DNA from 3 places in the Thalassotalea sp. SU-HH00458 genome. Region 3 is predicted to be linked to each of the others. Evidence: predicted binding sites of a transcription regulator. Region 3 holds the regulator's gene; each other region holds the start of a gene.
What was found. The regulator FliA, encoded in region 3, starts transcription of late flagellar genes. The targets are predictions, from matches to a motif close to CTAAAGNTNNNNNNNNNNNNGCCGATA.
Positions count from the first base shown of each region.

Region 1: ABXH06_RS17660 (cytoplasmic protein) is a predicted target of FliA. The motif match lies at 1,952-1,978, and genes of this name have one in related genera.
Region 2: ABXH06_RS02660 (DUF3530 family protein) is a predicted target of FliA. The motif match lies at 3,569-3,595, and genes of this name have one in related genera.

Region 1 is NZ_BAABWW010000017.1:1,410-9,340, forward strand. Features, by position in the region: gene ABXH06_RS17635 (Bax inhibitor-1/YccA family protein) at 1-220, shown strand, start outside; gene tusD (sulfurtransferase complex subunit TusD) at 299-673, shown strand; gene tusC (sulfurtransferase complex subunit TusC) at 673-1,044, shown strand; gene tusB (sulfurtransferase complex subunit TusB) at 1,047-1,340, shown strand; gene ABXH06_RS17655 (TusE/DsrC/DsvC family sulfur relay protein) at 1,340-1,672, shown strand; gene ABXH06_RS17660 (cytoplasmic protein) at 1,684-1,884, opposite strand; gene ABXH06_RS17665 (glyceraldehyde-3-phosphate dehydrogenase) at 2,027-3,475, opposite strand; gene ABXH06_RS17670 (DUF2989 domain-containing protein) at 3,629-4,432, shown strand; gene msrB (peptide-methionine (R)-S-oxide reductase MsrB) at 4,452-4,832, opposite strand; gene gnd (NADP-dependent phosphogluconate dehydrogenase) at 4,834-6,357, opposite strand; gene gap (type I glyceraldehyde-3-phosphate dehydrogenase) at 6,598-7,593, shown strand; gene ABXH06_RS17690 (DUF3466 family protein) at 7,801-7,931, opposite strand, start outside.
Region 2 is NZ_BAABWW010000001.1:605,759-613,689, forward strand. Features, by position in the region: gene rapA (RNA polymerase-associated protein RapA) at 1-2,784, shown strand, start outside; gene rluA (bifunctional tRNA pseudouridine(32) synthase/23S rRNA pseudouridine(746) synthase RluA) at 2,868-3,500, shown strand; gene ABXH06_RS02660 (DUF3530 family protein) at 3,634-4,617, shown strand; gene ABXH06_RS02665 (lipid-binding SYLF domain-containing protein) at 4,709-5,257, opposite strand; gene djlA (co-chaperone DjlA) at 5,367-6,164, opposite strand; gene murU (N-acetylmuramate alpha-1-phosphate uridylyltransferase MurU) at 6,165-6,878, opposite strand; gene ABXH06_RS02680 (aminoglycoside phosphotransferase family protein) at 6,875-7,888, opposite strand.
Region 3 is NZ_BAABWW010000001.1:197,677-205,607, reverse strand. Features, by position in the region: gene flhF (flagellar biosynthesis GTPase FlhF) at 1-313, shown strand, start outside; gene ABXH06_RS00905 (MinD/ParA family protein) at 357-1,199, shown strand; gene ABXH06_RS00900 (RNA polymerase sigma factor FliA) at 1,218-1,937, shown strand; gene cheY (chemotaxis response regulator CheY) at 2,001-2,384, shown strand; gene ABXH06_RS00890 (protein phosphatase CheZ) at 2,415-3,158, shown strand; gene ABXH06_RS00885 (chemotaxis protein CheA) at 3,172-5,283, shown strand; gene ABXH06_RS00880 (protein-glutamate methylesterase/protein-glutamine glutaminase) at 5,316-6,440, shown strand; gene ABXH06_RS00875 (ParA family protein) at 6,483-7,259, shown strand; gene ABXH06_RS00870 (chemotaxis protein CheW) at 7,266-7,931, shown strand, end outside.

The DNA of each region.
Region 1 (7,931 bases), on a different contig from region 3:
TTCTATTGCTAATATCTTTTTTGCAATTCCAGCACTATCTCTTGCGATAAGCGCTGCCATCATTATGATAATGTCTGGTTTAATTTTATTTGATACAAGTCGTATCATTCATGGTGGTGAAACAAACTACATTAGAGCGACTGTTTCGTTATACTTAAACATTTATAACATCTTTGTTCACCTTCTTCATTTGTTAGGTGTATTTGGCGGTGATGATTAATCTCTGCTAAAAAATCAGATATAATAAAAAGCCTCGAATTATCGAGGTTTTTTTTTAAATTTTGTTTGGATATATTCGATGAAAAACTTGGCGGTTATTGTTACCACCCCACCCACGAGTCCTTTAACTCAAACGGCTTATCAGTTTATTGAAACAGCGCTAAGTCAGAGTGTTGAGCTATTAGGTGTCTTTTTTTATCAATCCGGTGTTTTAAATGCAAGTCAGTATTTATCAATACCCAATGACGAATTTCCTTTACATAATAAGTGGCAACAATTAAATAAAGATCATGATGTGCCCTTCTATCTTTGTAGTACGGCAGCAGAAAAACATGGTTTGATAAAAGCTGAAGAGCCAATGTGTACTAGTTTGATAATTAGTGGCTTTACTATTGCTGGGTTAGGTGAACTTGTAGAATTATCGCTTAAAGCTGATCGTGTGGTGCAATTATAATGTCTGAACCAACGGCTAAAACTATTTCGATTTTAAATACGTCATCACCCTTTGGCCAAGCAAATGCCAAGGATTCCTTGGATATTGCCCTTATTATGGGCACATACGAACAAGTTACTCATCTCTTTTTTCAAGGTGATGGTGTATGGCAATTAGTTAACAATCAGCAGCCTGAATCGATTCAAGTGAAAGATTTTCTGAAAACATTTTCAGCGTTTGAATTTTATGATTTAGAAAATATTTATGTTTGTAAAGAAAGCTTAACTCAGCGTAAATTACCTTTATGTTTCCATATTGATAATGTTCAAGTATTAGATAAAAAAGATTTTGCAACTAAGCTAACGGCCAGTGATATCTTGTTAAGGTTTTAAAGATGAATAAAAAAACACTTCATTTAGTTAGGTTTTCACCTTTTATAAATACAGATATTGAGCTTTGTCGCGACAATTTATTAGCGGATGATTCAATCGTTTTAATTGATGATGGTTGTTACACTCTTAATCATCAAATTTTTGAAGAATTACAACTTAGTTGCCAGCAAATCTATGTGGTTGAACAACACGCTATAGCGCGTGGAATAACCTTAGCAAACCATAGTAACGGTATTAATTTAGCAAAGCTTAATCAACTAATATTTCAATATGATAACTCGGTAACTTGGCAATAATGAATATAGTATTTAAAGGGAAAGAAATAGAAACTGACGCTCAAGGCTATTTAGTGAATTATCTTGATTGGCACAGAGAGTTGGCTGAAATACTCGCCAAAAATGATAATACTGAATTAACACAAGCACATTGGGAAGTGATCACGTTCGTCAGAGAGTTTTATCTTAACTATAAAACTTCTCCAGCAATACGAGCGTTAACTAAAGCAATGAAAGCAGAATTTGGCGAGGAAAAAGCAAGTAGTCGATACCTTTATCGATTGTTTCCTGAAGGGCCGGCTAAACAAGCAACAAAATATGCGGGTTTACCTAAACCCGCTCGTTGCATTTAATAGACAGTTGCTTAGACTTTGACATTAATATGATGACCACTACTTGCCGTTGTCGGTAAACTAGCCGCTTCTACATTCGCCCCTTCAATAAGTTTCATCGCTAACTGACCTTCAAGCTCTTGTTGATCTTGAACTTTTTTTGCAGTAAGTAACGCATGGCCTGTATCAATATTGGTGTTGGTATTACTTGATGATGCGATTGTTATTGACATATAAAACCCTTAAAAATTGCTGTCCTGAATAAAAATCAGTAACTTTAAGCTATAGCTTAATATACTTTATCGGCCTATGTATAAAAAACATGAATAAAAAAAGGCACTCTATGTGCCTTTTTTAGTATGACTGATGAATCAATTAATTCAATGGCAGTGTTGGTACTGCAATGCCAGACATTTCAAGCATCACTCTTACCACCTGACAACTATAACCAAACTCATTGTCATACCACACATACAATACTGCACGGTCGCCATCAACAATTGTTGCTTGTGAATCAACCACACCTGCATAACGAGAACCAACTAAATCCGTTGATACGATTTCTGTTGAAGCAGTATAATCTACTTGGTTTTGTAATTTAGAATTTAAAGAAATATTACGTAAATAATCATTTAATGATTGTTTGTCGGTCGCTTCTTTTAAGTTTAAATTCATAATTGCCATTGATACATTTGGCGTTGGAACGCGTATCGCGTTACCGGTTAGTAAACCTTTTAACTCTGGTAATGCTTTAGACACAGCTTTTGCAGCACCTGTTGTACTGATCACCATATTTAAAGGAGCACTTCTGCCACGGCGAGGCGCTTTATGGTAATTATCAATTAGGTTTTGATCATTCGTATAAGAGTGAACCGTTTCTACATGACCGTTTTTAATACCAAAATTATCATTAATCGCTTTTAAAACAGGCGTAATTGCATTGGTTGTACAACTGGCAGCTGAAATGATTTTATCATCTGCTAAAATCATATCTTCGTTTACACCATAAACAATGTTTTTTATATCACCTTTGGCAGGAGCTGTTAATAAAACTTTTGCAACACCTTTTGATTTAAGGTGTTGGCCTAAACCTTCTTCATCAGTCCAAATACCTGTGTTATCAACAACTAATGCGTTATTAATACCATGTGCTGTGTAATCAATTTCAGCCGGAGATTTAGCATAAATTACTTTGATAAAAGCACCATTGGCTCTGATGACATTGTTTTCTTCATCAATTGTGATACTACCGTTAAAAGCACCGTGAACAGAATCACGTCGTAATAAACTTGCACGTTTGGCAAGATCACCTTCTTGACCTGGACGAATTACAATAGCGCGTAAGTTTAAGGTAGAGCTTGGACCGGCACGCTCAATCAATAAACGCGCGAGTAAACGACCAATGCGACCAAAGCCGTATAAAACAATATCTTTCGATTCAAGTAAATCGTTGGTTTTAGCAATGTCTACTAATTCTTTTTCTAAAAATTGTTCAATTGACAGACCATTTGCTTCGCCTTTAAATAAATAACGATAAGCTAATTTTCCGACATCAATTCGAGCGGGAGCTAAATTCATTTTACTTAATGCTTCAACGAACGGGAAACTTTCGCGTAAACGAAGTTTACTTTCTTCATGAAGTGCTACAGATTTATGTGCTTTAATTATATCGATTGCCGAAGCATTCACTAAAGGACGACCATAAACAGATATTTCGATACCATTATTTCTAAAAAGTTGGCCAATTATTGGCTGCATATTTTCAGCAAATGTTTGGCGCTCTTGCCAACTAGTTTGATATTGTTCCTCAAGATGAGAAGTCATTGCGTAAACCTTTTTATTTCAGTCAATTGAACGAAGTACTATTATAAATTATAGTTAGAATTCACAATAGTGAAATGCGGTGCGTATTGTAATGGAACATAAAACATTTCGCCATAGGTTACATAAAATTTATCAATAATATTAGGCACACATATGCAAACGTTATTATTTACTCTCCTCTTGTCATTATTACTTATGACGGGATGTGATTCAGGGCCGAGTTTTTCACAATTATGTGAAGAAAACCCGGAGATCTGTGGAGAATTTCATGAAGATTCTTGGTGTAAAAGAGAGAGAATAGCCGTTGGTGCTGCAAATATAGCACATAAAAAAACTGCCGGTGACTTACAAAAGTTTAATCAATTGATTGCTTATGAAAACTATAATAAATGTGTCAGTCACGCTTCAAAAATTGAGCATATTAAATTAAAAGAAAAGAAAACCCGTAGAATAGAAAACATGATGAAAGCTCGCCAAAGGATTGAAGAAATAGCTGAGCAAACGCGCGGCTCTGAACACCCACGCTTACTGTATTTTCATTGGACTCGTTATTTAAACGAACAAGCCTTAGAAAAGTTTTTAGCCCTAGAAGGTACAGGCGAATTAGAAACACCTGAGTCGCAATATGAGTTGGCTACTTATTATATAAAAAGAGATCAAAATAAAACATTACAGCTACTCTTTCATGCGTTAGAGTTATATAAAGATGGCAATGATATTAACCCAGAAATTTTTAAATCATTATCATCAATCTTTGCCGATAAAAAGCAACCAAAACAATCATATATTTGGTTAAGGGTATTGCAATTATATATGCCTGATGACAGCAGTCTTTCACAAACGACATTAGATAATTATGTCGCACTTCACCATTTAAAAGTGGAATTTTTAGATAAAGTAGCAGAAACAACACTCGATAAAATATTAAGTGAAACGTTTACCGCACCAAAATTTTAAAGAGGTTGTTTGAGTGAGATTATTTCGCTTGAAAGTGTAAACTCAATGAATTAACACAATATCGTTTACCCGTTGGTTTTGGCCCATCATCAAATACATGACCTAAATGCGAATCGCATGCAGCACACTGTATTTCAGTACGTTGCATACCATGGGAGTCATCGGGTAAATACTTTACCCGATCATCTAAACTCTGAAAAAAGCTAGGCCAACCACAGCCGGCATTAAATTTTGTGCTTGATTCAAATAAAGGTTGTTCACAGCACGCGCAGTGGTAAACACCCAATAGCCAATGATCATTATATTTACCGGTAAAAGGCTGTTCGGTAGCAGCTAAGCGACAAACGCGATAAGCGTCGTCACTTAATTTATCTTTATAAATATCATCTTGGTTGCTCATTTTAGATCTCAATCATGTTTTTATCAGGCGTTCCCCATTGTACATGATATTTTTTACCTTTTGATTTATCAACTCGCTCAAATGTATGGGCACCAAAGTAATCTCTTTGCCCTTGTAATAAATTAGCAGGTAACACTGCAGTTCGCATTGAATCATAATAAGATAAAGAAGAAGACAATGCGCCTGCGGGGATCCCCATTAAAGTAATTTTTGCAATAGCTTTACGCCAAGACATTTGATTTTTACTTAATTGTTGAGCGAAAAACTCATCGAGGATAAGGCTTTCAAGATCTTCATTTCGTTGAAAAGCGTCGGTGATAGATTGTAAAAAAGCCGCTCTGATGATACAACCAGCACGCCAGATTTTTGCAATATTAGCAAAATTTAATTGCCAGCCATGTTCTTTTTCCGCCAATTTCATTAACTGAAAACCTTGTGCATACGCGCAAATCTTAGAGCAATAAAGTGCATCATGTAAATTTTCAATGAATGCATGTTTCTCTTCAGCACTGAAAGTTATTTGTTCAGGTCCTGATAATAAAGGCTCTGCTGCAATCCTTAATTCTTTGAAAGATGAAATAGAACGAGCATAAACCGCTTGTGTAATTGTTGGCGCCGGTGCCCCAACCTCTAGACTACTCACTGCTGTCCAAAGACCGGTACCTTTTTGACCCGCTTTATCTAATATCAAATCAACTAAAGGTTTACCTTCATTATCTTTATGCCGTAGCACTTCAACAGATATTTCCATTAAATAACTATCTAATGGGCCTTGATTCCATTGTTCGAAGATATCAGCAATTTCATCCGTTGATAGTGATAACCCTGCACGTAGTACATGGTAAGCTTCACAGATAATTTGCATATCGGCGTATTCAATGCCGTTATGAACCATTTTTACATAATGTCCTGCACCAGCTGGACCTATATAGGTAGTACAAGGTTCACCGTGTTCAATTATTTGGCCGGGCTTGGTTCGCTCTAAAGGTTTACCTGTTTTCGGATCTACTTTCGCCGCTATCGCTTCCCAAATAGGTTGAATCCTTGTCCAAGCATAGGGTGCGCCACTCGGCATTAACGATGGTCCAAACCTTGCCCCTTCTTCACCACCTGAAACAGCAGAAGAAAATAAAATAAAGTTATTTTTATACTTTTCTTCCCTAGCGACCGTATCTACCCATAAACTATTACCGGTATCAATGACGATATCATCAGGTTGAATACCCGCGCCAATTAAACTTTCTGACACTTGATCAACTGGCTCTCCTGCAGGGACTGATAACACAATTAAATGAGGAGATTTTAATTTAGACAATAATTCAGTATAAGATGAACAACCGATAACTCTTTCAATATCAGAGTTATTTTCGAATTTATCTTGTTTTATTGCGTCAGAGACTTTGTCATTATCTAAATCGAATGCAGCAATGGTAAAGCCATTGTCCGCTAAATTTAATACCAAGTTTTTGCCCATAACGCCAAGGCCGATAAAGCCGATGTCACACTGTTGTGGTTGTTGATTCATGAGTTATCCAGAGAGTAAATTTTAAATCAGTCAAATTGTGAATATTTTATCATGCTATTAATCGAGTTCACATTAAATTGCTCAATTTAAATGTCCAAAACACTAAAACATGTAATATTTTTATATATTACTGTAATATTATTAATTAATACGAGTTTTATTTTGCGATTAAGCAATTATTTCTTGAGTTTTTCTGTAAATAATGTAATTTTACTACATTATTGTAATTAAGGATCCATTATGACTATTAAAGTAGGTATCAACGGCTTTGGCCGTATCGGCAGATTTGTATTTAGAGCAGCAGCAGAAAGAAATGACATAGAAATTGTTGGTATTAATGATCTGATTGATGTTGATTACATGGCTTATATGCTTAAATACGATTCAACACATGGTCGTTTTAAAGGGACTGTTGAAGTAGTAGACGGTCAATTGGTTGTAAATGGTAATACCGTACGAGTAACCGCAGAAAGAAATCCAGCGGATCTTAAGTGGAACGAAATTGACGTAGATGTGGTTGTTGAGTCAACGGGATTATTTTTAACAGACGAAACTGCCCGTAAACATATTGAAGCTGGTGCAAAGAAAGTAGTTTTATCTGCACCATCTAAAGATGATACGCCAATGTTTGTTATGGGCGTAAACCAAGATAAATATAACGGACAAGAAATTGTTTCAAATGCATCGTGTACTACCAACTGTTTAGCGCCGATTGCTAAAGTATTAAATGACAATTGGGGCATCACTGACGGTTTAATGACAACCGTTCATGCTACTACCGCGACACAAAAAACTGTTGATGGTCCATCTGTGAAAGATTGGCGTGGTGGCCGTGGCGCTGGTCAAAACATTATCCCATCTTCTACAGGTGCAGCAAAAGCCGTGGGTAAAGTTATACCAGAATTAAACGGTAAATTAACTGGGATGGCATTTCGCGTTCCAACACCGAATGTTTCTGTTGTAGATTTAACGGTTAACTTAGACAAACCTGCAAGTTACCAAGAAATTTGTGATGCAATGAAAGCTGCATCATACGGTGAGTTAGAAGGCGTTTTAGGTTATACTGAAGATAACGTAGTATCCAATGACTTTATCGGGGAAACTTGTACTTCAGTATTTGATGCTGGGGCTGGTATTGCGCTAACCGATAAATTTGTAAAGATTGTTTCTTGGTATGACAATGAAATTGGTTACTCAAACAAAGTTTTAGATTTAGTCGCTTATATATCAAAATAATCTTCAACTAAGACTGCCTACAATTACATACAAAAACGTCAATTTTATTGGCGTTTCTTTTGCTCGACTATATTAGTTTTCTAACCTGAGTAAAGGGAATAGCACAGAAACTATATAAGTTAACGCGAGTATTTTCCTTTTTCTTTAGAGATAAAAATGCACCATCAGGTGCATTTTATTTTAGTATTTCAAGTATTATTCTTTACGCTACTTTTTAAGTGTAAAACGTCTGGCAAACCCAGTTAACAATAATAAACCTAAAGTTAAAGTACCTAAGCCAGCACCTTGTCTTTCTATTTTATCTTCTACTTCAGAACAATCTTCAATTTCACCTGCTA
Region 2 (7,931 bases), 410 kb from region 3:
GCTCCGTTAACACGAGTTATTTTCAACCAAGGGGACATAATCCCAAGCCATGAAGGCTGGCAACTTGAAGTAAGCGCAGTAACCGAAAAGTCAGGACTTATCACTTATCTTGGCACACGCAAAGATACCGGTGAAGAAACTGAATTAAAAGAAGTGATGATAGATCACTTTATCAAGTTTAATAAGCCGCATGACCGTTTATTAAATGGGCAAGTTGATCGACTAGACTGGTTCCGTTTGCGCAAAGATTGTCTGCATCACCAATGCACGCAACAACAATCGACCTTAACCGGCTTAACGGGTGGTCGCGTTAGCCTAATTCCACATCAATTATACATAGCCGAAGAAGTGGGCAGTCGTTTTGCTCCACGTGTTTTATTAGCCGATGAAGTAGGTTTAGGGAAAACGATCGAAGCCGGTTTAATCATACATCAACAGCTTGTCACTGGCCGTGCCCAACGAATTTTAATTATTGTGCCTGAATCTTTGATGCATCAATGGCTCGTAGAAATGTTACGTCGTTTTAACTTACGCTTTAGTATTTTTGATGAAAGTCGCTGTCAAGAAATAGCCAATTCGGCCGATGAAGGCGAAGAAGTTAACCCGTTCAGTTCAGAGCAATTAGTACTGGTAAACTTAAGTTTTATCACGGATAACCCACAATGGTATGAATCGCTAATCGCCGAAGATTGGGATTTAATGGTTGTCGATGAAGCGCATCACTTGAATTGGCAAGTAGATAACGCCAGTACTGAATATTTATGTGTAGAACAATTAGCACAGACAATTCCAGGCGTATTGCTGTTAACCGCAACCCCAGATCAACTAGGTCATGAAAGTCACTTTGCACGTTTACGCTTATTAGACCCAGACCGATTTTTTGATTACGACACTTTTATTGAAGAAGAGCAGCATTACACAGAAGTTGCTGATGCTGCAAATGCCTTGGTCGCGAAAGAAGCACTAACACAGCCGCAGATTGAAACGCTCCAACACTTATTAAAAGAAAGTGATATCAGTGAACAACTTACCCAGATCAATCAAGCCCACAATGAAGTAGCTCAAGATACAGTTCGACAATCTGTATTAAATCAATTACTTGATCGCCACGGTACCGGCCGTATTTTATTTAGAAATAGCCGTAATACCATCAAAGGTTTCCCAGAAAGAAAACTAAATGCGGCGCCACTCGCTTTACCTGAACAGTATCAAGACAAAATTGAAGACTTTTTACTGAGCGATAATATCGAGCAACTGAAATCCAATAAACAAACGAAATACATCGCGACTCCTGAAATGCTATACGGCTTAGATGGCCTTGAAAATTGGTACGATTTTGACCCCCGTGTCGATTTTTTGATTGAACTGCTGAATACTTTAAATAAAGAAAAAGTACTCGTTATTTGTGCCCATGCCCAAACAGCTATTGAGTTAGAAACAGCTTTACGCGTGAAAGAAGGCATAAGAGCAGCTGTATTCCATGAAGGCTTAAGCATTTTTGAACGTGATCGCGCGGCGGCCTATTTTGCTCAAGATGAAGATAGCGCACAAGTCTTGTTATGTTCAGAAATAGGAAGTGAAGGGCGTAATTTTCAATTTGCTCATCATCTGGTGTTATTTGATTTACCAAGCAACCCTGATCTGTTAGAACAGCGTATTGGTCGACTCGATCGTATCGGACAAACACAAACCATACAATTGCATGTACCTTACTTTGAACATTCTGCACAGAGCATTTTATTTCAATGGTATCAACATGGATTAAATGCCTTTGAACACACTTGTATAACTGGCCGTGCGGTTTATGAATCGTTTTCTGAACAATTAACACAATTAACCTTATCGGCATCTGCAGATGAAAAAGACATTGCTTCATTTATCACATTAAGTCATGAAAAGCATTTATCGTTGAAAGCCGATCTGGAGTCTGGTCGAGATAAATTATTAGAATTAAACTCTTCTGGGCAAGGTAAAGCAGAGCAGCTAGTGGAACGGATTATTAAACAAGATAGTCAAATTCACTTACCACAATTTATGTTTCAAGTGCTTGATGTTTTTGGTATCGCACAAGATGATAAATCAGACAATGCTATAGCCTTACAACCAACAGAGCATATGCTTACTGGCAATTTTCCGTGCTTACCTGATGATGGCACGACCATTACTTTCCACCGAGATACCGCCTTAGCGTGTGAAGATTATCATTTACTGACATGGGATCACCCTATGGTGACCGGCGCGATGGATTTAGTGTTGTCGGATGAAATAGGCAATGCCAGTATTGGTTTATTAAAAAATCCAGCATTACCAGCAGGCACCTTCTTTTTAGAGTGTATTTTTACTATAGAAGCAATTGCTCCTAGTGAATTACAATTGAATCGCTATTTACCCGTGACGCCAATTCGCGTATTAGTCGATAAAAATGGCAATGACTTAGCTGATAAAGTCAGTGAAGCCATTTTAGATCAACAACTGAGTCCAGTTAAAAAACAAGTCTCGTTACAGTTAGTAAAAGCGTTAAAAGATCAAGTTGCTCCACTAGTTGCGAAAGCAGAAAAGCATGCCGAGCAACAAGTTGCGGCGATACAGGCCAGAGCCCAAACAAGTATGCAAGATAAGCTTGAACAAGAATATTCTCGACTTACCGCGTTAAAGGCAATTAATCCAAGTGTTCGCCAAGAAGAAATAGACTATATTAAAGTTCAGCAAAGTGAATTAACCAATTATATTCATAAAGCACAGTTAAAGTTTGAAGCGATTCGTTTGGTGGTTGTCAGTAACTAGTAACTGACAACCCAGCTTATTCAATTAATATAATAAGAGAGTAGAGATTGGCCGCAAATCCTGATTTTATTTATCGCCCACCGATGACGCCTTATCTTGATATAGTTTATCAAGATGACGATATAGTGGTGTTAAATAAACCAAGCGGCCTACTTACGGTTCCTGGCCGTTTAGCTGAACATAAAGATTGCTTACAAAATCGTGTCCAAACAATATTACCAACCGCCACAATCGTTCACCGTTTAGATATGGCAACTTCCGGTATTATTTTAATGGCATTAAATAAACCGGCACATGTTGAGATCAGTCGTCAATTTGAAAAACGTCAGACCCAAAAGTCATATATCGCTCGAGTATACGGTAAAGTAGAAAACCAAACAGGCTCAGTCGATCAACCGTTAATTTGTGATTGGCCGAATCGCCCAAAACAAAAAGTTGATCATCAACACGGTAAAAAATCTCTAACCCATTATCGGGTTTTATCGTATCAAGAAAATTCAACCTTAGTTGAGTTAACCCCTGTAACGGGTCGTTCTCATCAATTGCGAGTACATATGCTGTCTTTAGGTCATCCGATTTTAGGTGATCGACTTTATGCCCATGATAAGGCGCTTACTATTAGTCCAAGGTTACAACTTCACGCACAGTGGTTAACAATAACGCATCCTGTGACAAAGCAATCCATTACCTTTAACGCCACTTGCCCATTCAATTGATTTTCTTACAAATAGTTTTTAAAACTACCCCTAAAAACCATTTGATTCTATCGACTAAAGATAATCTAATGGAGAAAATGGCAAAATGGCCGATATAAATTTCAATATGTTTAATAATTTTTATAGGACAGTTGTGACTCGTCATTCATTACGGTTAATCACAGTAATTTTTGTCTGCTTTTTATTGGCGATGACTAATCTTGCCGCTGCCGTGCAAGCAGAAAATAACGACAATAAAACCGCCGAACAAACAACACAACCAGAAGAAACAAAACAAGACAAGCAAGAAGAAGCTTCAACAAGCGAAACGGAAGATGAAACAGCATCAGCCACTAAAAAAGCGCTAAGAAGTAATATTGATATCAGCGCTCCTATTGATACCTTTATCAATAAAAAAAATGATCTTGAACATTACTTACCTGCTGAAATTATTCAACCAATGTTGGTGGGGCCAAATGACCATATTACTTTGGTAAACACCAATAATGCGATCAGCAATAAAGGCGTGATGATTTTATTACCTGATTGGCAACAAACCGCCGCGAGTCCAAAAGCATTAAATGCTTTAAGAAATAATTTACCGGATCAAGGTTGGACTACTATCAGTATTTTACCCCCCAACAAGCCTAACAATTATCCATCGCAGGCAATCAGTCAAACAGCTAGAGAAGAAGACAACAACAAGATTCTCACAGAATATCAGCAGCAACTTGCTAACCTAGTATCCGCCGTGATGACAAAGGCAAAAAGTTATCCCGGAATTATCGTTATTGTCGCCGAGGGACACCACGCTGCGTTATTGCTCAATATTTATCAAGAAGAATTAGCTGAACAGCCAACAGCATTAATTATGTTAAGTGCACATTTAAATGATACCCAAACGAATGTTAGCTCAGCTAAAAGCTTATCCTTATTAGAACTACCTGTACTGGATTTATACCTAAAAGCTGATAACCACTTAGTTGACAGCAGCCTAAAATTAAGAAAAAAATTCGTCAACCAAGAATTAAAGTCTAATTTTAGACAAATGAAAATTTACAATACCCGTACCGGCTATTACCCTTCAATGCCACTAATTAAAGCGATTAACGGCTGGCTAAAATCAATTGGCTGGTAAGTTTAACCCTGTATAAAAAAGCGTTTATTTAAATAAACGCTTTAGGTAATGAGTCTTGATTGGAAATGACGTTTTCAGAACAATGTGAAAATTAATTAAGATCAGAATCAACCCAATATTTTGTCCCTTGTAAAGTGGCTTGTAACGCTAATCCATTCTCGGTCATTTGATAAATTGACACGCCGTTTACCACAGTGACAGCTTTACTGCCTTCTGCGCCTTTTTTACCTGATTTTGCAGCAACATCCGCTTGACCTGAAAAATCCCAGCCGTATTCAATAAAGTCATTTAAGGCATCGCGAGTATGGAAAATAAACACGGCACTAAAGTCTTTTACTCCAAAGCCTATTCCAATGCCTGCAGAGCCCATATTCATATATGTATTCTTACCTGATTGATTATCATGTACGACTCCACTACCGCCTCCAGCAGAAAAAAAGACTAAATTAACACCAATATTTGAAAACACAGCATAACCTTTTGCCTCCGCTATTTTTTCTTTTACGCTCGGCTCTTCTTGATAAAGTTTAGCTAATACGTCTTTACTCATATCAAGCACTTCTTGTCGATCAGCTTGTTTATCCGCGAGTACATTCAACGATATCAATGCGCAGATCATAACTATTAAATATTTTTTCATTAAACTTTCCTTACGTGAAATAAACTCTAATATTCAAAATACAACTTCAACTGCTCAGTAAAAACACCTGAGGCCCTGTTCAATAATTTATAAGTTTAGTTGAATATCGTTAACTTCCTTTCTTGATTTCAGTAACCATTTCATAAGCGGCTTGAATATCCTGTGTTTTTTGTTTAGCAACATCCATCATTTCTGGCGGTAACCCCTTCGCAACTAATTTATCTGGGTGATGTTGTGCCATCAATTTACGATAAGCTTTTTTGATTTCTTGACTTGTACTAGATTTATTCACCCCTAATAACTTATAAGCATTATCTAACTGTTGTGTCGTAGCAGGACCTTTAGCACTTTGTTGATGAAAATTAGCGCCAGCGATGATCATCTCTAATAATTGGTCTAACTGATGAACTGAAAAGCCTAAAATTTTGGCGATACGGTGTAACGCTTCTCGCTCAGCGATATCTAAATCACCATCGGCAAACGCTACTTGGATTTGGATCTCAAGAAAAAGTAACAATAAATCTTGTCGATTAAAACAACTACGTTTGAACTTTTTTAATTGTTCATCAAGTGGAAAACCCGCCATTTTCCCTTCTCGAAAAGCATCTTGCGCTTGTTGTTTCATTTCGCTATTTAAGCCCAGCTTATCCATATAAGCGCTAGCAAAAGCAATTTCATGTTGTGTTACTTGGCCGTTAGCCTTAGCAACAAACCCCATGGCCGCAAAAGTGCTATAAAAGAAATTCGCCTGACGAGTTTCGTCGGTTTGTTTGGCGAGTCCGTCAAAGTCAAAGCCACTGCCTTGATCAAAACGATGTCCTAACCATAATCCTAACAGAGCACCAAAAATATTTTTACTCAACATAAAGCCAAATAAAAAACCAAATACTTTACCCCAAATCCTCATTTATCCCTTGCCCTGTATGTGTTTATTAAGTTGTTGCAATCGTTCTGGCGTACCAACATCTGTCCATAAGCCAGACAATTTTTCTCCGCTAATTTGCTGTTTTTCCATGGCCGCTTTTAAAATGGGTGCTAATGGCATTACTTTATTTTCGAGATAAGCCTGAAAAAGTGACGGTCGATATAAGCCAATGCCACTAAAGGTAAAGCAGTGTTGCTGTAATGCTGTTTCTCCTTCCATTTCAGCTTGCTGCTTACTCTGTAACACGCCATCTTTTAAAAAAAAGTCGCCGGACAAATTATGTGCAGGATTATCTACCAACCATAAGTGCGCTTGTTGTTGTTCTGTTAACTTGGGTAATTGCGAGAAATCATAATCGATATATATATCGCCATTGACCACTAAAAAAGGTTCGTTTTTCTCTGCTAACTTCGGCAAAGCTTTGATAATGCCACCAGCTGTTTCTAACGCACCATCCTTCTCCCAGCTGTACTGAATATTCACCCCAAATTTTTCACCGTTTTGCAAATAATCAACAATACATTCTCCAAGCCATGCGAGGTTAATGACGATATCGCTGACACCAATATTTGCTAATTTCTTGATGTGATATTCAATCAATGGAATACCCGCAACCTTGAGTAAGGGTTTAGGAAGATGATCGGTTAAAGGTCGCATTCTTTCGCCACGACCCGCGGCTAAAATCATTGCTTTCATACTGCTGCTTCCGCCATTTTTTGAGATAACTTAGGCATGACCGTATTGGTCACTAATGATTCAAGAAAATAACACTCTGGATATTGTGCACTAATATCAACAATATATGACAAGGTTAACGGGATATCACTCAAATAGCCGGGCTTGCCATCACGATGATATAGACGTGCGAAAATACCGCTAGCTTTTATATGACGTTGTAATCCCATCAAATCAAACCACTGTTGCCATTGTTGCGCATTAATATGTTGCAACGAAAACTGCGATGACATTTTACCAACAAAATAATCCAATAAAGGCATGACTTGTTCTCGAGGCCACTTCACATAACAATCACGCAATAATGAAACAACGTCATACGTAATAGGGCCAATTACCGCGTCTTGAAAATCAATAACCGCTAATTCATTGTCGACCAGCATTAAGTTTCGACTATGAAAGTCTCTATGCATCACCACTTGCGGTTGTTCCAGTGCATTGCTAATAAGAAAGTCAAAACAGGTTTGTAATTGTGTTTCTTGTTCGTGCGTCAGTTGAATATCTAAATGTTTATGGAGTAACCATTTTGAAAATATATCCAATTCTAATTGGACAAATGCCTTATCATAAACAGGTAAATTCTGTTGAGATATGGATGCGATTTTTGGCAATAACAATATTGCTTGCTGATAGTATTTAGCCATATTGTCTAACGTTAACACGGTTGACAATTCGCAATTGCCCAAATCACTTAAACACATAAAACCTTGCTGTTCATCACAAGCAAGTACTTCTGGTACCTTAACTCCTACTTGTGTTAATTGCTTTTGTACAGATAAAAACGCGGAGTTATTACATTTATCAACAGGAGAGTCTACCGCAATAAACGACTGTTCATCTTTCTGAAAACGAAAATAGCGTCGAAATCCCGCGTCACCATTCATCGAAGTTAATACGCACTTCTCTAGTAAAAAAAAGTCCATTAACCACTGCGTTAATTGCTTTTGCCTTAAATTTTCCAAAAATACCACCTATCACTATCTATAGCAGCCAATATAACCAATTCGCATGACA
Region 3 (7,931 bases):
TAATTATTTAGTGCTGGCTGCGAATACGCAACAGCGTGTGATGCAAGAAAATGTGGAACGATTTAAAAAAGTACCATTAGCGGGTGCTATTTATACTAAACTTGATGAAAGTCTAAGTATTGGCGAAATCATTGCAACTTCTATTCAAAATGGATTAGCAATAGGTTATCTTACTGATGGACAAAGAGTTCCTGAAGATATTAAAGTTGCAAATGCTGAAAAGTTAGTTACGCTTGCAGATAGATTAGCAACAAAAGTAAATTGCCAAAATTCATGGCGGCCAATGCCAACAAGTCATGCAGTGAGTATGTAAACAATATCGACGCAGATATTGAGCAAAATAGAGAAAAAAATTAATGATAGATCAGGCGAGTGGCTTACGAAAAATGCAAGAAAATCATCAAATAAAAGTCATAGCAGTTTCTGGTGGTAAAGGTGGGGTAGGCAAAACCAATGTTTCATTAAATACGTCAATTGCCATGGCGCAATTGGGGAAAAGGGTTTTAGTCTTAGATGCTGATTTAGGCCTCGCCAATGTCGATGTAATGCTAGGTTTAAGAGTTCAACGTAATCTCTCACATGTATTATCAGGTGAATGTGAGCTTGATGATATTATTTTAAAAGGCCCTGCTGGAATCAATATTATTCCTGCTACCTCGGGCACTCAATCTATGGTGGATTTAACCCCGTCAGAACACGCTGGTTTAATTCGTGCTTTTAGTGATATGCGAACGCAATTTGACGTGTTAGTTGTTGATACCGCAGCAGGTATATCAGATATGGTGCTAAGTTTTACTCGTGCCGCACAAGATGTATTATTGGTGGTGTGTGATGAACCAACGTCAATCACTGACTGTTACGCATTAATGAAACTACTTAGTCGTGATCACGATGTCTTTAAATTTAAAGTTGTGGCAAATATGGTGAGAAGTCCAAAAGAAGGCCAACAACTTTTTGCTAAACTTTCCAAGGTATCTGACCGATTTTTAGATGTCGCTTTGGATTTAGTTGGCGTAATCCCTTTCGATGAAAATATCAGAAAATCAGTAAGAAAGCAGCAAGCAATTGTTGAGGCGTTTCCAGACTCACCTGCCGCTAAAGCCTTTAAAGCATTAGCGAGTAAAATTACTAAATGGCCAATTCCCCATCACCCATCTGGCCATCTTGAATTTTTCATTGAGCAGTTATTAGAAAACTAGTCAAAAGAGTAGACTACTTTGGTAAAAGCTAATACTTATAATGTTCACATTGATAAAAGCGCATTGCTTGAACAGCATACCGTTTTAGTCAAACGTATTGCCTATCACTTATTGGCAAGACTCCCCTCTAGTGTCATCGTTGATGACCTTATTCAGTCAGGCATGATTGGCTTACTTGAAGCGGCAAATAATTTCGATTCTAGCAAAGGCGCAAGCTTTGAAACTTTCGCTGGTATACGGATCCGCGGTGCCATGTTAGATGAAATACGCCGCGGTGACTGGACTCCTCGTTCGGTTCATAAAAATAGCCGAATGGTGAGTGAAGCGATAAAAGCCTTAGAAGCACAACTTGGTCGTGATGTAACAGATATTGAAGTTGCTGAAAAACTTGATATTTCGCTCAATGAGTACCATCATATTCTTAGTGAGGTAAGTTCGGGTAAAATAATAGGAATTGATGACCTCGGCGTGAGTGAAGATGTCATTCAATCATTTGAAGATAAAAACAATCATGACCCCTATGAGGACATAGAACAAATTATCTTTAAAAAAGCGCTTTCTGAATGCATTACTACTTTACCCGAGAGAGAAGCTTTAGTACTGTCACTATACTATGATGAAGAATTGAATTTACGCGAAATTGGCCAAGTTCTCGATGTGAGTGAATCAAGAGTTAGTCAAATTCATAGTCAAGCATTACATAGATTAAAAGCTCGTATGCAATCTTGGCAAAGTTAAGTACAATATATACCAGTAGTTTTTTAGATTTAAAAATTTTGAATGATCTCCCTGGAGGGTGCCTTGGATAAAAATATGAAAGTGCTTGTTGTTGATGATTTTTCAACAATGAGACGTATAGTTAAAAATTTATTGCGTGATTTAGGGTTCACTAACATTCAAGAAGCTGATGATGGTAGTACTGCATTACCTATGCTTAAAGAAGGTGAATTTGATTTTGTAGTAACTGATTGGAACATGCCTGGAATGCAAGGTATAGACCTTCTCAAAGCGATTCGCGCTGATGAAAAGTTACTTCATATACCTGTATTGATGGTAACCGCTGAAGCGAAAAAAGAGCAGATTGTTATGGCAGCCCAAGCGGGTGTTAATGGCTATATTGTTAAACCATTTACCGCAGCAACGTTAAAAACTAAGCTTGATAAAATTTTTGAACGCTTAGGATAATTGGCACTCTCTGTCAGGTAAGGATGTTGCATGAGTAAAGATAATGGTGTGCATGTTTCTTTGGAACAAGCGAAAATGCTTGTTGAATACATAGAAACAGGGCAGCAAGATAAAGCGGACGACTTAATCGCTGAAATTCAGAATCCTATCAACACTGAATTATTTGCTGAAATAGGCAAGTTAACGCGACAACTTCATGATTCTCTTATGAATTTTCAAGTTGATTCTCGCTTGAACGATCTTGCTAATGCTGATATTCCAGATGCTAAAGAGCGACTAAATTACGTTATTACTCGCACAGAAGAGGCGGCTAATAAAACGATGGATGCCGTAGAATCAATCTTTCCGGTCGTTGATAATATTCAAGCGCAAGTTAAAGCAGTGAACCCGCTCTGGGATAAATTAATGAACAATGATTTATCGGTGACCGAGTTTAAAGTGCTATGTAAAGACATAGATGCGTTATTAAAAACGACAGACCGCGATACTGCACATATGCATGCATTGATGACCGATGTATTAATGGCGCAAGATTTCCAAGATCTTACCGGACAAGTGATTCGTAAGGTTATCGACTTAGTAAGAGAAGTTGAAGATAGTTTAATTAATATGTTAACAGCCTTTGGTATTTCTTCTGGTGAGGCTGATGAATCAGCTAAACCTAAAGTAGGTGAGAACCTAGTTGAAGGTCCAATTGTTAATGCAAAAGAAAGAGATGACGTGGTCGCTGACCAAGATGACGTTGATGATCTTTTATCTAGTTTAGGTTTTTAATAGGAGTTGCTGGATGTCTTATGAAGCGGATGAAGAAATTCTTCAGGATTTTTTAATCGAAGCTGGTGAAATACTTGAAAGTTTATCTGAGCAACTTGTAGAACTAGAAAATGATCCTGACAATGCCGATTTACTTAATGCGATTTTTAGGGGATTTCATACCGTTAAAGGTGGCGCGGGATTTTTAGCCTTAACTGAACTTGTCGATGTTTGTCATGGTGCTGAAAATATTTTCGATTTGCTTCGCAATGGTCAACGTTCAGTTTCATCGGATTTAATGGATGTTATTTTACAAGCATTAGATACGATTAATGAGATGTTTGCTTTGGTACAAGCAAGAGAAGAACTGGTTGCCGCAGATGCAGAATTACTTGCAGAATTGCATCGATTAAGTACACCTGAAGGTGCAGAGCCAGAAGTTGCAAGTGAGCCAGAACCTGTGGCAGAAGTAGAAACACCAGCAGCAACCGACTCTTCCTCAAATGATGAAATGAGTGAAGATGAATTTGAACGTCTTTTAGATGAATTACATGGTGGCTCTCCGACCGCTTCTGCCGCAAAACCTGCACCAGTTTCAAGCGATAGTAATGAAATTTCAGACGATGAGTTTGAAAATTTACTTGATGAATTACATGGCCAAGGCGCATTTTCTCCTGATATTGAGAGTAAAAACACGCCGGCAAAGTCTTCTAATGAAATTGATGATGATGAATTTGAAAGCTTACTTGATGAATTGCATGGTCAAGGTAAAGCTCCGCAAAATACGACAAAACCATCTGCCCCTAAGCCAGTTGAAAAACCTGTAGCAGCAAAACCAACCCCAGCAGCAAAACCAGCTCCGGCCGCTAAACCAGCTCCGGCAGCTAAACCAGCTCCGGCAAAAGCGCCAGCTAAAAAAGCCGCAGATAAAAAAGCTGCTCCAGCTGCACCACAGGGCGAAACAACGGTTCGTGTTGATACTCAACGTCTAGACCAAATTATGAATATGGTAGGTGAACTAGTGTTAGTGAGAAATCGCTTAACTAGTTTAGGAATGACCAAAGAAGACGAAGACTTAACCAAAGCGGTTTCCAATTTAGATGCCGTTACTACAGACCTTCAAGGGGCTGTAATGAAAACTCGTATGCAACCGATTAAAAAGGTCTTTGGACGTTTTCCGCGCGTTGTACGTGATTTAGCGAGAAGTTTAAATAAAGAAATTAAATTAATTCTCGAAGGCGAAGAAACCGATTTAGATAAAAACTTAGTGGAGGCTTTAGCGGATCCATTAGTGCATTTAGTTAGAAACTCTGTTGATCATGGTATTGAAGAGCCCGATCGAAGAGAAGCTACTGGTAAACCTCGAGAAGGGACAGTTGTGTTATCAGCATCGCAGGAAGGTGATCATATCTTATTAACCATTAGAGATGACGGTGCCGGCATGAATGCTGAAAAATTAAAAGAAATTGCTATTGAAAGGGGCGTTTTAGATGCCGATGCTGCCAATAGAATGTCTGACTCAGATGCGTTTAATCTAATTTTTGCCCCTGGCTTTTCAACGAAAACAGAAATTTCAGAAGTTTCTGGTCGTGGCGTTGGTATGGATGTGGTTAAAACAAAAATCACCCAATTAAACGGTACTGTAAATATTGACTCTGAAATGGGTGTAGGTACGGTTTTAGAGATTAAAGTTCCATTAACATTAGCGATTTTACCTACTTTGATGGTGGTTGTTGGCGAGCAAACTTTTGCTTTACCGCTCGCTGGAGTGAATGAAATATTCCATTTAGATTTAACCAATACTAATTTAGTTGATGGTCAATTAACCATTATTGTTCGAGAAAAAGCTATTCCATTGTTTTATTTAGATCAATGGTTAGTGAAAGGCTGTGATGATAAACCTAAAGATAAAGGGCATGTTGTTATTGTTCAGTTAGGCGCACAACAAATCGGTTTTGTTGTTGATAGCTTAATTGGTCAAGAAGAAGTTGTGATTAAACCTTTAGATAGACTTTTACATGGCACTCCTGGCATGGCTGGTGCAACAATTACAAGTGATGGTGGTATTGCGCTTATTATTGATGTGCCTAGTATGCTGAAGTATTACGCAAAAAAATCCATCGTAAATAAAAAATTGCGTTCATAATTGCTGATAAAGCAAGTTTAAAGAGATGATAAATGGCCTATAAGGTTTTGGTTGTTGACGACTCAAGTTTTTTCCGTCGTAGAGTCAGTGATATCCTTAATAGTGATAGAAACTTAACGGTAATAGATGTTGCTGTAAATGGTGTCGAAGCAGTAAAAAAAGCAAAAGAATTAAAACCTGATGTCATCACTATGGACATCGAAATGCCGCTGCTTAATGGTATTGAAGCTGTTAAGCAGATTATGGCGAATTCACCCACGTCTATTTTAATGTTTTCTTCATTAACTCACCAAGGGGCAAAAGCAACGCTAGAAGCTTTAGATGCAGGGGCATTAGATTTTTTACCTAAAAAATTTAATGAGATAGCAAAAACGTCAGGCGATGCTGGTAGTGTATTAAAGCAACGAGTATTAGAGTTAGCCAATAAAAAAGTTGGTAGGATACCGCGAACTAGTTTTAATAAAGAATCGTCCGCGTTAAAAACGTCTAGAAGCACTCAAAGTGTGAAAGAAAAAGTACCGCTTGATGCTAACAAAACGACACCAAGGTCAACTAGCTTCAATAAAGCGTCAGGAAATACCTATAAACTCTTAGCCATAGGAACTTCTACCGGCGGGCCAGTTGCCTTACAAAAAATATTAACTCAATTACCGAGTGATTTCCCACTACCTATTATTATGGTGCAGCATATGCCGGCAGCGTTTACTAAAGCGTTTGCAACTCGGCTGAATTCCTTATGTAAAATAACCGTCAAAGAAGCGGAAGATGGTGATTCACTTAAACCCGGTTGTGCATATTTAGCGCCCGGCGGTAAACAAATGGTGTTAGAAGGGAAGGAAAGTAACCCTAGAATTAAAATTTTAGATGATGATTCTGCACGAATAGCATTTAAACCAAGTGTTGATATAACTTTTGGTTCTACTTCAAAAATATTTTCTAATAATGTTTTAGCTATAATATTAACAGGGATGGGATCTGACGGACGTGATGGCTCAAGAATGTTAAAAAGCAAAGGGTCAGTGATATGGTCTCAAAATGAGGAAACATGTGTCGTTTATGGTATGCCGCAAGCTGTGGCCAATGCTGGAATTTCATCGCTTGAATTACCCTTACTTGATTTTTCTAAAGCTATCTTGAAAGAGATTAATTATAAATAGCTTTCATTTTTTGATTAATTTAATAACACAATAGGTGAACTTTTGGTTGTTTGGACAATAGCAAATCAAAAAGGTGGTGTAGGTAAGACTACTTCAACTATCTCGTTAGGCGGATTATTAGCCGAACGTGGCAAAAGAGTTTTATTAGTGGATACTGACCCCCATGCATCTCTTAGTTATTATTTTGGTATAGAATCGGAAGATCTTGAGCTAAGTGTTTATGATCTATTCGTTCAAGTTTCGACCAAAGAACAAATCATGCAAACACTTTGTCCTACCGCCTATAAAAATATTGATATTTTGCCGGCGACAATGGGCTTAGCTACATTAGATAGATCTTTAGGTGCTAAAGGAGGCATGGGGCTAGTTCTTAAAAAAGCCATCCAAAAGCTTTCAGATGAATACGATTATGTCTTAATGGATTGTCCACCCGTTCTTGGCGTATTAATGGTAAATGCGCTAGTTGCATCTGATAGGATCATTGTTCCGGTGCAAACAGAATTTCTTGCGCTAAAAGGCTTAGATAGAATGATGAAAACAATGGAAATAATGCAAGGTGAACAACAAAAGCCTTTTATTTATACCATCATTCCGACCATGTTTGATAAACGAACTAAAGCTTCTTTATTAGCATACAAAAAATTACAAGACTTATACGGTGATGCTGTTTGGAATGGCGTTGTGCCGATTGACACCAATTTTAGAAATGCTAGTAATATTCAACGTGTGCCATCTGACTATTCTCCTTCTAGTCGAGGGGTTTTAGCTTATAAAAAACTGCTAGACTATTTAATTAAACTTCATAAGAAAAAGAGCTAATTATTTATGAAAAAGTCTTTAGCTGCGAGCCAAAAATTAATGCAAAACTATCTGTCAGAGTTAATGACAGAAGAAGAGAACAGTCCAAATTTGGAAGCTGAAGCACTATCTAAAACTGCCGAGAAAGAAAAGCTCGATAAATTATTACAACAAGCAAGTGTTGCTAACAACATTGAAAAATCAACGCTTGAAGCGGTCACCTCTGCTAAATCAGCAAATAAAATAATGGAACCTGCTAAGGTTAAAGTTGAAAGTAAAACACCGCCTGAAGTTGAAGTCATTCCTGAAGTTGAGATCGAAACAGAGCCGCAAATTCAAACGAAAAAAAGCTTAGCTGAGTTTAAAATTGACGCCGATAAAAATTATCGAAAGGGTAGTTTTCAAGCCATGTTTTTTGATGTGGCAGGCTTAACCGTTGCTGTACCTCTGATTGAATTAGGTGGTATTCATAACGTAGATAAAATTAATAGTTTAGTCGGTAAACCTGAGTGGTTTACAGGCGTGATGCTTCATCGAGAAGAAAAAATCAATGTTGTTGATACTGCCGTTTGGGTCATGCCAGAAAAATGTAACCAAACGCTAAAAGATTCGCTAAACTATCAATATATCATCATGTTAAATAATAGTCCTTGGGGATTGATGGCTGAAAATTTAATTGATACGGTTACTTTA